Linked DNA regions of Ruminococcus albus AD2013. The protein of the gene in region 1 interacts with the protein of each later gene in a pairwise test. Links are inferred from orthologs where the notes say so. Each region holds a gene or a part of one and is shown in the gene's direction. Other genes may lie near its edges. The genes, in order: leuS and ligA.

Region 1 (7,081 bases):
GCGAGATACCGAAGAACTTACCGAAAGTAAGATTTGAGAGCCATATCAGGAAAGAAACTTCTGATGCCATGTATGATGAGTACTATCACTTTGAAGCTGCCGATAAGCTGACAGGTGTATGGTATCTTGCATGGCTGACAGATGATATATTCCTTGAACAGAGTTTCTTTGATATTGCGGATAAAGGCAGTCCGTGGATATATGTCGTTCCCGAATGGGAGAAAACTGTAAAAGAGATACTTGCGTTTTATCTCAAGGCATCACCAATACACAAAATAGCGGTACTGCCGAGGATCCAGGACAGATCTGAAAATGTGACCCATGAAGAATGTACCCTTGATGAGTTCATGGATAAACTCAGATCGGGAGATATCAGGTGGAACGAGCTTTATAATATCGTCGGATAACAGAAATAAGAGCGGAAGTGAAATAATGAAACTTGTAATAGCAAGCAACAATAAGGGCAAAATAAGAGAATATAAGCAGATACTGGAAAAGCACGGATATGAAGTCATGAGTCAGTCCGAAGCGGGGCTTGACCTTGAAGTCGAGGAAACAGGCACTACTTTTGCGGAGAACTCCGCACTGAAAGCGAGAGCGGCATACAAGGCACTTGGCTGTGCTGTACTGGCAGACGACAGCGGTCTTTCCGTTGATGCCCTGAACGGCGAGCCGGGAGTATACTCGGCGAGGTACGGCGGCATCGATAACGACATGGAGAGAAGCCTTTATCTTCTTAAAAAGATGGAAGATGTACCCGATGACAAAAGGGGAGCCCACTTTGTATGCACCATACATTTTATTGATACCGACGGCAGTGAGATATGCGTAGAGGGCAGGGTATACGGCACCATAAACCGTGCGCCCGTAGGTGAGAACGGCTTCGGCTATGACCCTATATTCATGTACGAGGGCAGAAGCTTCGCCCAGATACCCGCTGAGGAAAAGAATGCCGTATCTCACAGGGCAAACGCACTTAAACAGCTTGAAGAAAAGCTGGCGGCAAGATAATACCGTCAGAATTTTATAAAACCGAAAGGACAGAATATGATAACAACTAAGCAGAGAGCAGAACTTAAAAGTATAGCTATGAAAATGAAGCCGTCTTTCCAGATAGGCAAGGGCGGACTTAACGATGCGCAGACCGCGCAGATAGACGACTATCTCAGGGTACACGAGATAATAAAGGTAAAGGTGCTGGATAACTCGCTGTACACCGCAAGGGAAGCAGCTGAGGAACTGGCAGAAAAGATAAATGCCGAGGTAGTACAGGTGATAGGTTCAAATCTGGTGCTGTATAAGCGCAACGAGGAAGAACCTGTTATCAAATTCAAGAGCAAATGATGAACATAGGCGTATACGGCGGCACTTTCGACCCCATACACAAGGGTCATGCAAGGCTGCTGGAGCTTGCAAAAACTCTTGGGGGACTTGACAAGGTGATAGTCATGCCTGACAGGATACCGCCACATAAAGTCAGGGAGAATATGGCTTCTCCTGAGGACAGGATTGAAATGTGCAGGCTTACTTTCGCAGGGCATGATGATATCGAAGTCAGCGACTGGGAGATAAGGCAGGAGGGCAAAAGCTACTCCGTGCTGACACTGCGCCATTTCAAAAAATTGTATCCCGAGGACAGACTGTGGTTCATAATGGGCAGCGATATGCTGACTACCTTTACACAGTGGTACTGCTACGAAGAGATACTCACACTGGCAGGGCTCATATGTCTGACCAGATACAGCGGCGACGATGCCGAACTTGAAAAGGCAGCGGAAGAACTCCGTGCTAAAGGCGGAGATATAAAGATACTTCCCGCCGATGCTTTTGAGGTATCAAGTTCACAGTTGAGAAAGCTTATCGCGCAGGGCGAAGACTGTGAGGGGTATCTTGACAGCAGGGTGAGAAAGTATATAAACAGCAAAGGTCTTTACAGAAAGCGTGAGGGGTAAAATTGAAAGAATCCAAACAGATAGGGATATACAAAAAATATCTCAGGGAGCATTTATCAAAGAAGAGATATACACATTCGCTGAATGTGGCATTTTCCGCAGTTGAACTTGCCAAAAAGTACGGCGGAGACAGCGATAAGGCGTATACAGCAGGACTTCTCCATGATATAGCCAAGGAGCTTCCCGCTGAAGAACAGCTTGAACTTGTGATGGCTTCCAAACTCGATGTAAGCGAGATAGAAACGAAAGCGCCCCCGCTTTTTCACGCAATAGCAGGAGCAGAACTGATACAGACACTTTTCGATATCCGCGATGATGAGATAATAACGGCTATACGCAGGCATACCGTTGCGGCGGGCGGCATGAGCAAGCTTGATGTTATAATATATCTTGCAGACCTCATATCCGCTGACAGGGATTACAAGGACGTGAACCGTATGCGCAAGCTGGCAGACAAAAGCCTCGAACGTGCCATGTGCGAAGCCCTCAGATTTTCCATATCGGATTCCGTCAGCAAAGGCAACACTATCCCCGCAGCAACGCTGGACGCTTACAACGAGTACATAAAGTATATGAAAAAGTAGGTATATACCATAAGTCGATTGACAAAGATAAACAGGCATGATATAATAAATCGAAGTTTTATCAACTGATACAGGAGGAATAACATGGCAGAGTTAACTACCGAGCAGAAGCTGGAAATAATAGTAAAGGCGCTGGATTCAAAGCGCGGAGAAGATATACAGGCAATAGGCATAGGCGATCTTACGATACTGGCTGACTACTTCATCATAGCAAACGGCGGTTCCACCGTGCAGACAAAGGCTATGGCTGAAGAAGTTGAGTTCAAACTCTCTCAGGAGGGTATTGAACCTCATCATACCGAGGGCTACGGTCCCAACAACTGGATAGTGCTGGATTACCGCGATATCGTGGTACACGTATTCAACAAGGAAACAAGAGACCAGTACAAGCTGGAAAGGCTCTGGACTGACGGCAAAGAGGTCGATATCTCAAAGTTCGTGACCAAAGAGGCATGACTCCGGAGCGGGGTATACGTGATGTATATCCGCGGCGGCTTTACATTTGAAAAAAAATATGCTATAATAGAACGTGATATTTTTGCTTTGGAAAAGCATAAACTATATACAAGGAAGATGAAACAATATGAGCAATTACGATTTCAGTGCCATTGAGAAAAAATGGCAGAAGTACTGGGAAGAGCATGAAACTTTCAAGACTGATGTATGGGATTTCAGCAAGCCAAAGTTCTATGCGCTGGATATGTTCCCTTATCCGTCGGGCGTGGGTCTGCACGCAGGTCACCCCGAAGGTTATACCGCTACTGATATAGTATCCCGTATGAAGCGTATGCAGGGCTATAATGTACTGCACCCCATGGGCTATGACTCCTTTGGTCTGCCCGCAGAGCAGTATGCAGTAAATACAGGCAACCACCCCAACGGCTTCACTCAGGAGAATATCAAGACTTTCTCCAAGCAGCTGAAAGAACTGGGCTTTGACTATGACTGGTCAAAGATGATTGCAACCTCCGACCCCGCTTTCTACAAGTGGACACAGTGGATATTCAAGCAGCTGTATCTGGACGGCTATGCTAAGTATATAGATATGCCTGTAAACTGGTGCGAGGAGCTTGGTACAGTTCTTTCCAACGATGAAGTCATCGACGGCAAGTCCGAGCGCGGCGGTTTCCCTGTTGTAAGAAAGAATATGAAGCAGTGGGTCATCGACCAGCCTGCTTTCGCTGAAAAACTGCTGGAGGGTCTGGACGAGATAGACTGGCCCGAATCAACAAAGAGTATGCAGCGCAACTGGATAGGCAAGTCCACAGGTGTTGAGGTAGAGTTCGATATCGTTGGTGGAGGAAAGTTCTCCATATTCACCACTTGTATCGAGACCATCTACGGTATCACATTCATGGTTCTTGCTCCCGATGGTGAGATAACCGAGAGACTTCTTGACAGAGTTCAGAACCGCGATGAAGTCCAGGCTTATATCGACGAGACAAAGAAGAAAAATGATATGGACCGTACCGAGCTCAACAAGACAAAGTCAGGCTGCGAGCTGAAGGGCGTTACTTGTATAAACCCTGTAAACGGCAAGGAAGTTCGTATGTTCATCGGCGATTTCGTACTTGCAAGCTACGGCACGGGTGCAGTAATGGCAGTACCCAGCCACGATCAGCGTGACTTTGAATATGCTGTTGCTCACAATATAGATATGATACAGGTAATAGACGGCAAGGACGGTCATATCGACGTTACAGGTGCCGCTATGGAAAAGGGCGAGTACCTTGGCAAGGGTTACAAGCTGATAAATTCGGAGGAGTTCACAGGTCTGACCGTTGAAGAAGCTAAGGAAGCCATTACCGTTAAGCTGGAAAAGATGGGCAGAGCAAAGCGCACTGTAAACTATCATTTCCGTGAGTGGATATTTGCACGTCAGAGATACTGGGGCGAGCCCGTACCTGTGGTACATACAGAGAACGGCATACATGTACTGGATGATGAAGAACTGCCTCTGGTACTGCCCGAGCTGGACGACTACAAGGGCAAGAACGGCAAAGCTCCTCTTGAAAATGCAACCGAGTGGAAGCAGTACGACCACAACGGCATAAAGGGCGTAAGAGAAACATCTACCATGCCAGGAAGCGCAGGTTCAAGCTGGTACTTCCTGAGATATATCGACCCCAACAACGATAAGCAGTTTGCAGACCCCGAGCTTCTGAAGCACTGGATGCCTGTTGACCTCTACATCGGCGGACCCGAGCATACCGTAGGTCACCTGATATACTCCCGTATCTGGAACAGATACCTCTACGACAAGGGTCTTGCACCTACCAAGGAGCCCTTCAAGAAGCTGGTACATCAGGGTATGATACTGGGTTCAAACGGCATCAAGATGGGTAAGCGTTTCCCTGAGTTCGTTGTAAATCCCTCGGATATCATCAGAGATTTCGGTGCTGATACCCTCAGACTTTACGAGATGTTCATGGGACCTCTGGAAGTTTCCAAGCCCTGGAGCCAGAGCGGTGTTGAGGGTGCAAAGAAGTTCCTCAACCGTGTATGGAATTTCTTCACCGAGGATAAGAACCTCACCGACGATAACGACGGCGCACTCACAAAGGTATACCACCAGACTGTTAAGAAAGTCACCGACGATTTCGAGACACTGGCATTCAACACAGCCATCGCACAGATGATGATATTCGTCAATGCGGTATACAAGAACGGCACCTGCCCCAGAGAGTATGCTGAGGGTCTTATCAAGATGCTGTCCTGCATCTCGCCTCATATCGGTGAAGAGATATGGAGCATAATGGGTCATGATGATACCATCGCTTTTGAGAAGTGGCCTACCTACGACGAAGCACAGCTGGTAGAGGATACCGTTGAGATAGTCGTACAGGTAAACGGCAAGATCAAGACAAAGCTGAACATTGCCAAGGACGAGGAAAAGGATAGCGTTCTCGCAAAGGCTAAGGCTGATGAAAATGTAGCCAAGGTCATCGAGGGCAAGAACGTTGTCAAGGAGATCGTTGTACCCAACAAACTGGTAAATATCGTAGTTAAATAAGTTCATTACAGGCAGATGCTTCGGTTGAGGTATCTGCCTGATGTTGTATTTGCAAATGATAAATAATTAACAAATTTTGAATATTAAATCTATATTAATATATTATATAACAAGGGTTCATAATATACCTGTATAATGAGAACTGTTTATAAAAATTTTCGCAGGAGGTAGTGAAATGAAAGCAAAGATAGCAAAGATAGCAGCGCTCCTGATGGCGGCATCTGTGTGCATATCGCTGGCAGGCTGCGGTGACAGCAAAACCGAGGACAAAACTGAAAAAGATCAGGTAAATGAAGCATTGAGCGAACTCGATGAACAGGAAAAGGAAGAGCTTAACGAGATCAAGGATGAGATAAATGCTGAGATAACCGATGCTGAGAATACTTCGTCCGAAGCTGAAGCACCTGCTGAGGATCTTGGTCTGAAAGATCCAAAGTATTATACCTACTATGAAGATCTTGCTAAGGCATATGCCGAGTCGGATATAAATAACTATGCAGGGGATTACTTCTATACAGCAAGTGTTTCATCGCCTGTTTATGCAAACGATAAGGTATATATCGACTCCACAAAAAATGGCACTAAGCTTTTCTGCTATGATATAGCAAGCGGATCTCTTGAAACATTATTGGATTTTGAGAAAGCTGAGGGCAAATACGATTATGACAGCTGGTTCGTAAAGGGCGATGATCTGTATCTGATGTACAGCGAGACCGTGTACGGCGATGAACACATAGAAAAGGTCGGCAAGGACGGCAAGGTCACTGACTATGATATAACCGAAGGTTTTGATGTAGGTAAGATCGAATATGTATTTGATAACGGCAAAATACTTGTAGATGTAAACAGCGAGAGAAACTTTGAGGTATACGATCCCGCTGACGGTACTATCACTCAGCTTGATCCTATCGCTATTCCCTCCGATCATTCAGGTGTTACAGAGGACGCTGAAGACCCCCTGTTCCTGTTCGCAAAGGGTAACAGCTTCTACTTCGGCAACAAGAAATCCTCTCTCATGGGCGGACCCTATATAGACAAAGAGACCATATATGAATACAACACCGATACAGACGAAGTTACTGTGTTCTACAATGATGCGGTACTCAGCAAAGAAGATCCTCAGGTCAAGATGTTCGGCGATTACATGATGATCGACTACAAGGAAAGTCTTGCAAGAAAACTCACCGTTGTAAAGATCAGCGACGGCACCAAGATAGTTGATGATGTACGTGTCTTCTCGCCTTACCTTGGCGGTGACGGCAGCTACTACAGACCTTTCGATAATACTAAATGGTTTAAGCTGAAGTATCCCGACAGCACTTATACCGGAACGATAGAAGAGGATGATACTCTTATCGAAGCAGCTGAAGAGTTCGCAGAAGAACCCGCAGAGGTCACAGAAGCAACTATTGTTCAGATTACAGATAAGTACTACGTTATCTATGATGACGCAGGATATTTCCTCCGCACCTACGAAAAAGGCAGCGCTGATGAACAGCTTATAATAACCACAAAGCAGGTAAACGGCGAAG
Region 2 (7,007 bases), 1.6 Mb from region 1 along the record:
TACCAGAAGAAGGACGAGGGAACCGGCGGATACAGTGATCCTGTTGATGAAGCACCCAAGGATGCAGGTACCTACAGAGCAGTTGTAACAACTAATGCTGACAGCTACAACGAGAAGGTAAGCTACTCCGACGACTTCACCATAGACAAGAGAACAGTAAAAGTTACTCTGAATGGTCTTCCTACCGTTAAGGGTTATAACGACAAGACCGTTGAATACAAGATAAGCAAAGCCGATGCCGAAAATCCCAATGATTTCACAGGCATAATCGATAATGAAGTTGAACCTGAAGGCACTGTAGTTATCGAGGCAGGCAAGCTGAACGGCAATCACATCACCAACGATGATCTCCCCGAGATAGTTGAAGCATTGGGCGATAACTACACATTCCGGTGCGATGAAGTACTCAGCCTGGCAGAACCTAAGCTTGCAAGACTTGAAGTCAGAAAAGCTTACATGGACGATGGTGAGGTCATCAAACCTCATGACTACATCACTGCATACGATGAGAACGGAAGAGATATCACCGACAAGTGCGTAGTTATCAATATCGACAATATCAATCAGACTGGTGATTACAAGATCGAAGTTAACGATGGCAGTCTGGATGTTCCTCTCAGTGATATTCTGTACGTTTTGACCAAGGTCGACAAAGTAAACGATCTCATCGCAGAACTTCCCGAATCCGAGGATGTAACAGCCGAAGATGAAGATGCTATAACTAATGCCCGTGAAGCATACGAAGCACTCACAGATGAGCAGAAAGCAAAAGTTGATGCAGACGCTCTCAATAAACTTGAAGATGCTGAAGAAGCATTGGAAGACGCTAAGAAAGCAGCTGCAGCGACTGAAGCTATCAACGCTCTGCCCGATGCTGAGGACGTTACCACAGAAGATGCCGAAGACATCGAAAATGCACGCGATAAATACGACGCACTGACAGATGCTCAGAAAGATCTGATAGATGAAGAAACCGTAGATAAGCTTGAAGCAGCTGAAACTGCTCTCGCAGCAGCTATCGAAGCAGCTGAAAAAGCAGCTGCAGATCAGACAGCAGCAGATGCTGTTAAACAGGAAATCAACAATCTTCCCGCTGCTGAAGATGTTACCACAGAAGATTCTAAGAACATCGTAAAGGCACGCGCAGATTACGATGCACTGACAGACGCTCAGAAAGCTCTGGTGGATGAAGAAACCGTAGATAAGCTTGAAGCAGCTGAAACTGCTCTCGCAGCAGCTATCGAAGAAGCTGAAAAAGCCGCTGCAGATGAGGCAGCAGCAGATGCTGTTAAACAGGAAATCAACAATCTCCCCGCTGCTGAAGATGTTACCACAGAAGATTCTAAGAACATCGAAAATGCACGCGATAAATACGACGCACTGACAGATGCTCAGAAAGCTCTGGTGGATGAAGAAACCGTAGATAAGCTTGAAGCAGCTGAAACTGCTCTCGCAGCAGCTATCGAAGAAGCTGAAAAAGCCGCTGCAGATCAGACAGCAGCAGATGCTGTTAAACAGGAAATCAACAATCTCCCCGCTGCTGAAGATGTTACCACAGAAGATGCCGAAGACATCGAAAATGCACGCGATAAATACGACGCACTGACAGATGCTCAGAAAGATCTGATAGATGAAGAAACCGTAGATAAGCTTGAAGCAGCTGAAACTGCTCTCGCAGCAGCTATCGAAGAAGCTGAAAAAGCCGCTGCAGATGAGGCAGCAGCAAATGCGGTAAGAGACTCTATCAACGCTCTTCCTGAAACTGAAGCAGTTAAACCTGAAGATGCTGAAAAGATCGCAAAGGCACGCGATGATTACAATGCACTGACAGCCGCTCAGAAAGAGCTGGTAGATGAAGCAACCTTACAGAAGCTTGAAGCTGCTGAAGATGCTCTCGAAAAAGCTAACGAAGCAGCTAAGAAAGCCGCAGAAAATGAGGCAGCAGCTGATGCAGTCAAGAAGGCTATCAACGATCTTCCCGCAGCTGAGAATGTTACAGTAGACGATGCTGATGCAATCGCAGCAGTTCGCGAGGCATTTGAAGCTCTGACAGATGATCAGAAGGGTATGGTCGACGGAGATACAATGAAGAAGCTTGATGATGCTGAAGCAGCTCTGGATACAGCCAAGAAGGCAGCTGAAAAGGCAGCAGAAGATCAGGCAGCGGCTGATGCAGTCAAGAATGCTATCAACGCTCTTCCCGCAGCTGAAGATCTCACCAAGGACGATGCTGAAGCAATAGCTAACGCACGCAAGCTGTTCGATGAACTTACAGATGAGCAGAAGGCTCTGATCGATCCCGAAGTAGTAAAGAAGCTGACCGATAACGAAACTGCAGTTGCAGCTATCATAGAGGAAAGCAAATATATGAAGGGCGATGTAAACGGCGATGGCAAGATCAATATCAATGATCTGACCAAGATAGCAGCTCACGTAAAGGGCAAGAAACTTCTTACAGAAGAAGAACAGATGCGTGCAGATGTAAACGGTGATGGTAAGTTAGATATTAACGATATCTCAAAGATTGCCGCACACATCAAGGGCAAGAGACTTCTCAAATAAATTTTCAGACAATTTCTCATTTTTCACGTCCTACTAACTTATAAGATATTCCCCCGTGATTTCACCTCACGGGGGAATGTCTTTTTATTATTTAACCTTGATTTTTCATCAATGATATGATATAATTTACGTTATAAAATCTCTAACAAAAAGCGGAATTAAATTATTTCATAACGAGAAATTATAAATGTAAATGTGACATACTAAATCATAAACTTTGACCCGAAAGGCGGAGATAAAATGTCTGAAAAAGAAAACGCAAAAAAACGTATCGACGAACTCGTTGATACCCTCAATTACCATGCACACCTGTATTATGTTGAGGACAGAAACGAGATTTCCGACTATGATTACGATATGCTCCAGAACGAGCTGAAAAAACTGGAAGCTGAGAATCCCGAGCTTATCAGACCCGACAGCCCTACACAGCGTGTTGGCGGCGAGGCTGTATCAGGCTTTGAAAAAGTTACACATAAAGTGCAGATGGGCTCTTTGCAGGATGTGTTTTCATTTGAAGAAGTCAGAGAGTTCGTTGACAGAGTAAGGGAGAGCGTCAGCGACCCAAAATTTGTTGTTGAACCCAAAATAGACGGACTATCTGTTTCTCTTGAATACCACGACGGTCAGCTTACAGTAGGTTCGACCCGCGGTGACGGATTTGTGGGCGAGAATGTAACCGAAAACCTCAAAACTGTTCGTTCAATACCTGTAACCATAGACAGTACTCTGCCCATGATAGAAGTTCGCGGAGAGGTTTATATGCCCAGAAATGTTTTCCTTAAACTTATAAAAGAGCAGGAGGACAATGACGAGCAGCCTTTTAAAAATCCGAGAAATGCGGCAGCGGGTTCGCTTCGTCAGAAAGACCCCAAAATAGCCGCAAAGCGCAAACTGGATATATTTGTGTTCAACGTTCAGCAAATAGAGGGAAGAGAGCTTTATGCTCATAAACAGTCCCTTGATATGCTGAAAGAACTCGGTTTCAAAACTGTACCGGATTATAAGCAAGTATCCACCACTGATGAGATCATAGCGCGTATCAATGAGATAGGTGAGAGTCGTTTCGAGCTTCCTTATGATATCGATGGCGTTGTTATCAAGGTAGATGATTTCAAGCACCGTGACATTCTCGGTGCTACTGCAAAAGTCCCGAAATGGGCAGTTGCGTATAAATTCCCGCCGGAAGAAAAGAATACAAAACTTCTTGATATCGAGCTGAATGTTGGCAGAACAGGTGCTGTGACCCCCGTTGCTGTGTTTGAACCTGTCTTCCTTGCAGGCACTCAGGTGTCCCGTGCTACACTGCACAATCAGGATCTTATAATCGAGAAAAACATCAACATTGGTGACATTATCCGTGTCCGCAAAGCAGGGGATATAATACCCGAAGTTCTCGGTTCTGTTGAGAAAAACTCCGAGGGATCTTTCATGCTTCCCGATGAATGTCCCGTGTGTCATGCAAAGCTTGTAAGATCTGAGGAAGAAGCAGCTGTCCGCTGTCCCAATGTTGAATGTCCCGCCCAGATATTCCGAAGCATAGTTCACTTTGCTTCAAAAGGTGCAATGAATATAGATGGCCTCGGTCCTCAGATAGTTCGACTTCTGCTTGATAAGGAACTAATAAAATCCGTTGCTGACCTTTATCATATTAAGGAAGAAGACCTCATTGCTCTGGAAAGCTTCAAGGAGAAGTCAGCACATAATCTGGTAACTGCAATTGAAAAGTCCAAGTCGAATACTCTTGACAGATTGATATTCGGTCTCGGAATAAGAAATATCGGTCAGGCTTCGGCAAAACTTCTTTGTGCAAAATTTGGTGGGCTTGACAGCATTATGTCAGCCACCACAGAGGAAATTTCCGAGATCGACGGTTTTGGAGATGTTATGGCACAGAGTGTTTACAGTGCTTTTCATGAAGAGCATATGATAGCACTCATTCAGCGTCTGAAAGACTGCGGAGTTAACACCGAGTACGAAAAAGTTCAGCAGGACGATCGTTTTGCAGGAAAGACCTTCGTTCTTACAGGAACCCTGCCAACCTTAAAAAGAAACGATGCTAAAGAACTCATTGAGAAGTTCGGCGGGAAAGCAAGCGGCTCGGTTTCAAAGAAAACAGACTATGTTCTTGCAGGCGAAGAAGCAGGAAGCAAACTGGCAAAAGCTGAGCAGCTCGGCATTAAGATCATCACCGAAGAAGAATTTATGGAAATGATAAAATAGCCACGATAAATTACAGAAAATCACAGTATAGATAAGCCTCCGATCATATTAATTAGGAGGCTTTATTTATGTACAAAACGGCAAAGTTCTTTTAGCAATTTTTATTCATCTTGACAACGCAGATCAAGTGTGATATAATAAAATTGTTAAAATACCAAACAAATTGTTACTTTAAATAAGGAGGAAATATAATATGAATCATAATATCGGTCGAAAGGCTGCTGCAGGCATACTTTGTCTGGGGCTTGTCTGCCAGAATGCAGGGCTTATCCCTGCTTACGCTGCTTCGAGCGGTGTAACAATCAATGAGGTCTGCTCAAAGAACACGACTATTGCGGCTCCCGACGGAAATTTCTACGACTGGGTCGAGCTTTACAACTCAGGAAATTCTGCTGTTGACCTGTCAGGCTGGGGACTTTCAGACAAGGCAACAAAGCCATTTAAATTCAAGATACCCAATGGCACGAAGATCGAACCCAAGTCTTATCTGGTCATCTACTGCGACAGCACAGCAGGGGAGACCAACACTTCCATAGCTCCATTCGGTATGTCAGGTTCGGGCGAGACTCTTACGCTCTCCGATGCAAACGGCAACGCAGCTGATACTCTGACTTTCGGCTCCATCGCTTCTGATGCTTCCTATGGACAGTATCCCGATGGCAGCGGAAATTTCTTTGAACTCGCCTGCACACCGGGTAAAACAAATGTTGAACCCCAGGGTTCAGCAGCAGTGGCTACTCCTGAATTCTCTCTTGAAAGCGGCTACTATGACGCAGGAAAGACTGTATCCATTCAGGTACCGTCGGGAACTACTGTATATTATACCACAGACGGCTCCGTACCGACCACATCTTCACAGAAATATACTTCACCTTTCACTCTCACGGATGTTTCCTCTAATCCCAATAAGCTGAGCGCTGAGAGAAATATTTCTACATACGGCTACAATCCGCCTTCTTCACCTGTTGATAAAGCTAATATCATACGCGCTGTTGCAGTCGATACTCAGGGGCGTGTGAGTGATGTCATCACCAGAACATATTTCGTAGGCAAGACAAATTCGGGATACTACAAGGATATGAAGGTCGTATCCCTTGTGACCGACCCTGATAGTCTGTTCAATTATGAAACAGGTATCTATGTTCTGGGCAAGTACTACGATGAATTCAGAGCGTCCGCAGGTTCCAACGGTAAGAGAGAATGGGAAAGGGATGCTAACTACACTCAGTCAGGCAAGGCTTGGGAGCGTCCTGCTACTATGACCGTTTTCGATAAAGGGCAGAAAGTTATCGACCAGGACGTAGGTATCCGCATCAAGGGCGGTGCTTCACGCCACAATGCTCAGAAGAGTTTCAATGTTTATGCACGTCTGGATTATGGTGCTCCTGAATTTAGCTACGATTTCTTTGACGGTACTTCCGTAAAGGCAAAGAACGGCAAAGCTATAAAGAGTTATACCACCATCTCTCTGCGTGACGGCGGTAATGATAACAATAACGCGATCTTCCGTGATTCTCTCAATCAGAGCCTTGTAGCTGACCGTGATTTCGGACATCAGGCAATGAGCGAGTGCATGGTATTTATCGATGGTGAATTTTGGGGGATCTATCAGATATGCGAGAAGCTCAACGATGCCTACATCAGCGATCACTACGGTGTTAAGAAGAGTGACGTCGCATTGATAAAGGAAGGGGAAGTTGAAGAAGGTTCCGACTCCGATCTTCAGGATTGGAATGCCCTCGTAAAGGGTGCTGCAAACGGCAGTCTGAGTTATGCACAGATCTGCGAAAAGATAGATATCCAAAGCTTTATGGATTACTTTGCAGCGCAGATCTACTGGGCAAATCAGGACTGGCCCAAGCGTAATATCGCATCATGGCGTTCAAATACCATTGACAGCTCCAATCCCTATGCAGACGGAAAGTGGCGCATGATAATGTTTGATACCGAATATAGCGTAGGACTTTACAACAGCCAGGATACTTCTGTTAATACAAACGGATTCCGCCGTTTACAGCAGGATCAGCAGATCGATGTCAGCAGAATGTTCACAGCACTGCTCAAAAATGACCAGTTTGCCAAAGATTTTGCACGTACCATGATGGATATGGCAAACTACAACTTTGAGCCAAACAGGGTAGCAGATAAAGCTAAGTACTATTCCGATAATTTCAGCCAGCAGGCAGCGGATACATACAAGCGTTTCGGATCAGGCAATAATGCGC

Evidence for each region.
Region 2: the proteins of leuS (region 1) and ligA interact in binary tests that used the Escherichia coli proteins (3 or more experiments, as listed by UniProt). The link is inferred for Ruminococcus albus AD2013 from one-to-one orthologs.

The regions. Positions count from the first base shown.
Region 1 is NZ_JAGS01000001.1:2,526,079-2,533,159, reverse strand. The notes cover bases 2,794-5,834. They hold leuS (leucine--tRNA ligase), read left to right. Parts: upstream 2,794-3,119; coding sequence 3,120-5,549; downstream 5,550-5,834. Other genes in these bases: N773_RS0111215 (hypothetical protein), read left to right, coding at 5,725-5,834; rsfS (ribosome silencing factor), read left to right, coding at 2,794-2,992. In the rest of the region: N773_RS0111250 (hypothetical protein), read left to right, coding at 1-407; rdgB (RdgB/HAM1 family non-canonical purine NTP pyrophosphatase), read left to right, coding at 433-1,011; N773_RS0111240 (YhbY family RNA-binding protein), read left to right, coding at 1,048-1,344; nadD (nicotinate (nicotinamide) nucleotide adenylyltransferase), read left to right, coding at 1,341-1,952; bis(5'-nucleosyl)-tetraphosphatase (symmetrical) YqeK, read left to right, coding at 1,955-2,536; more of rsfS, read left to right, coding at 2,621-2,793; more of N773_RS0111215, read left to right, coding at 5,835-7,081.
Region 2 is NZ_JAGS01000001.1:945,401-952,407, reverse strand. Bases 2,326-5,292 are described here. They hold ligA (NAD-dependent DNA ligase LigA), read left to right. Parts: upstream 2,326-2,802; coding sequence 2,803-4,782; downstream 4,783-5,292. Other genes in these bases: N773_RS0104230 (CotH kinase family protein), read left to right, coding at 4,976-5,292; N773_RS0104240 (dockerin type I repeat-containing protein), read left to right, coding at 2,326-2,562. Outside these bases: more of N773_RS0104240, read left to right, coding at 1-2,325; more of N773_RS0104230, read left to right, coding at 5,293-7,007. UniProt on the Escherichia coli protein: DNA ligase that catalyzes the formation of phosphodiester linkages between 5'-phosphoryl and 3'-hydroxyl groups in double-stranded DNA using NAD as a coenzyme and as the energy source for the reaction.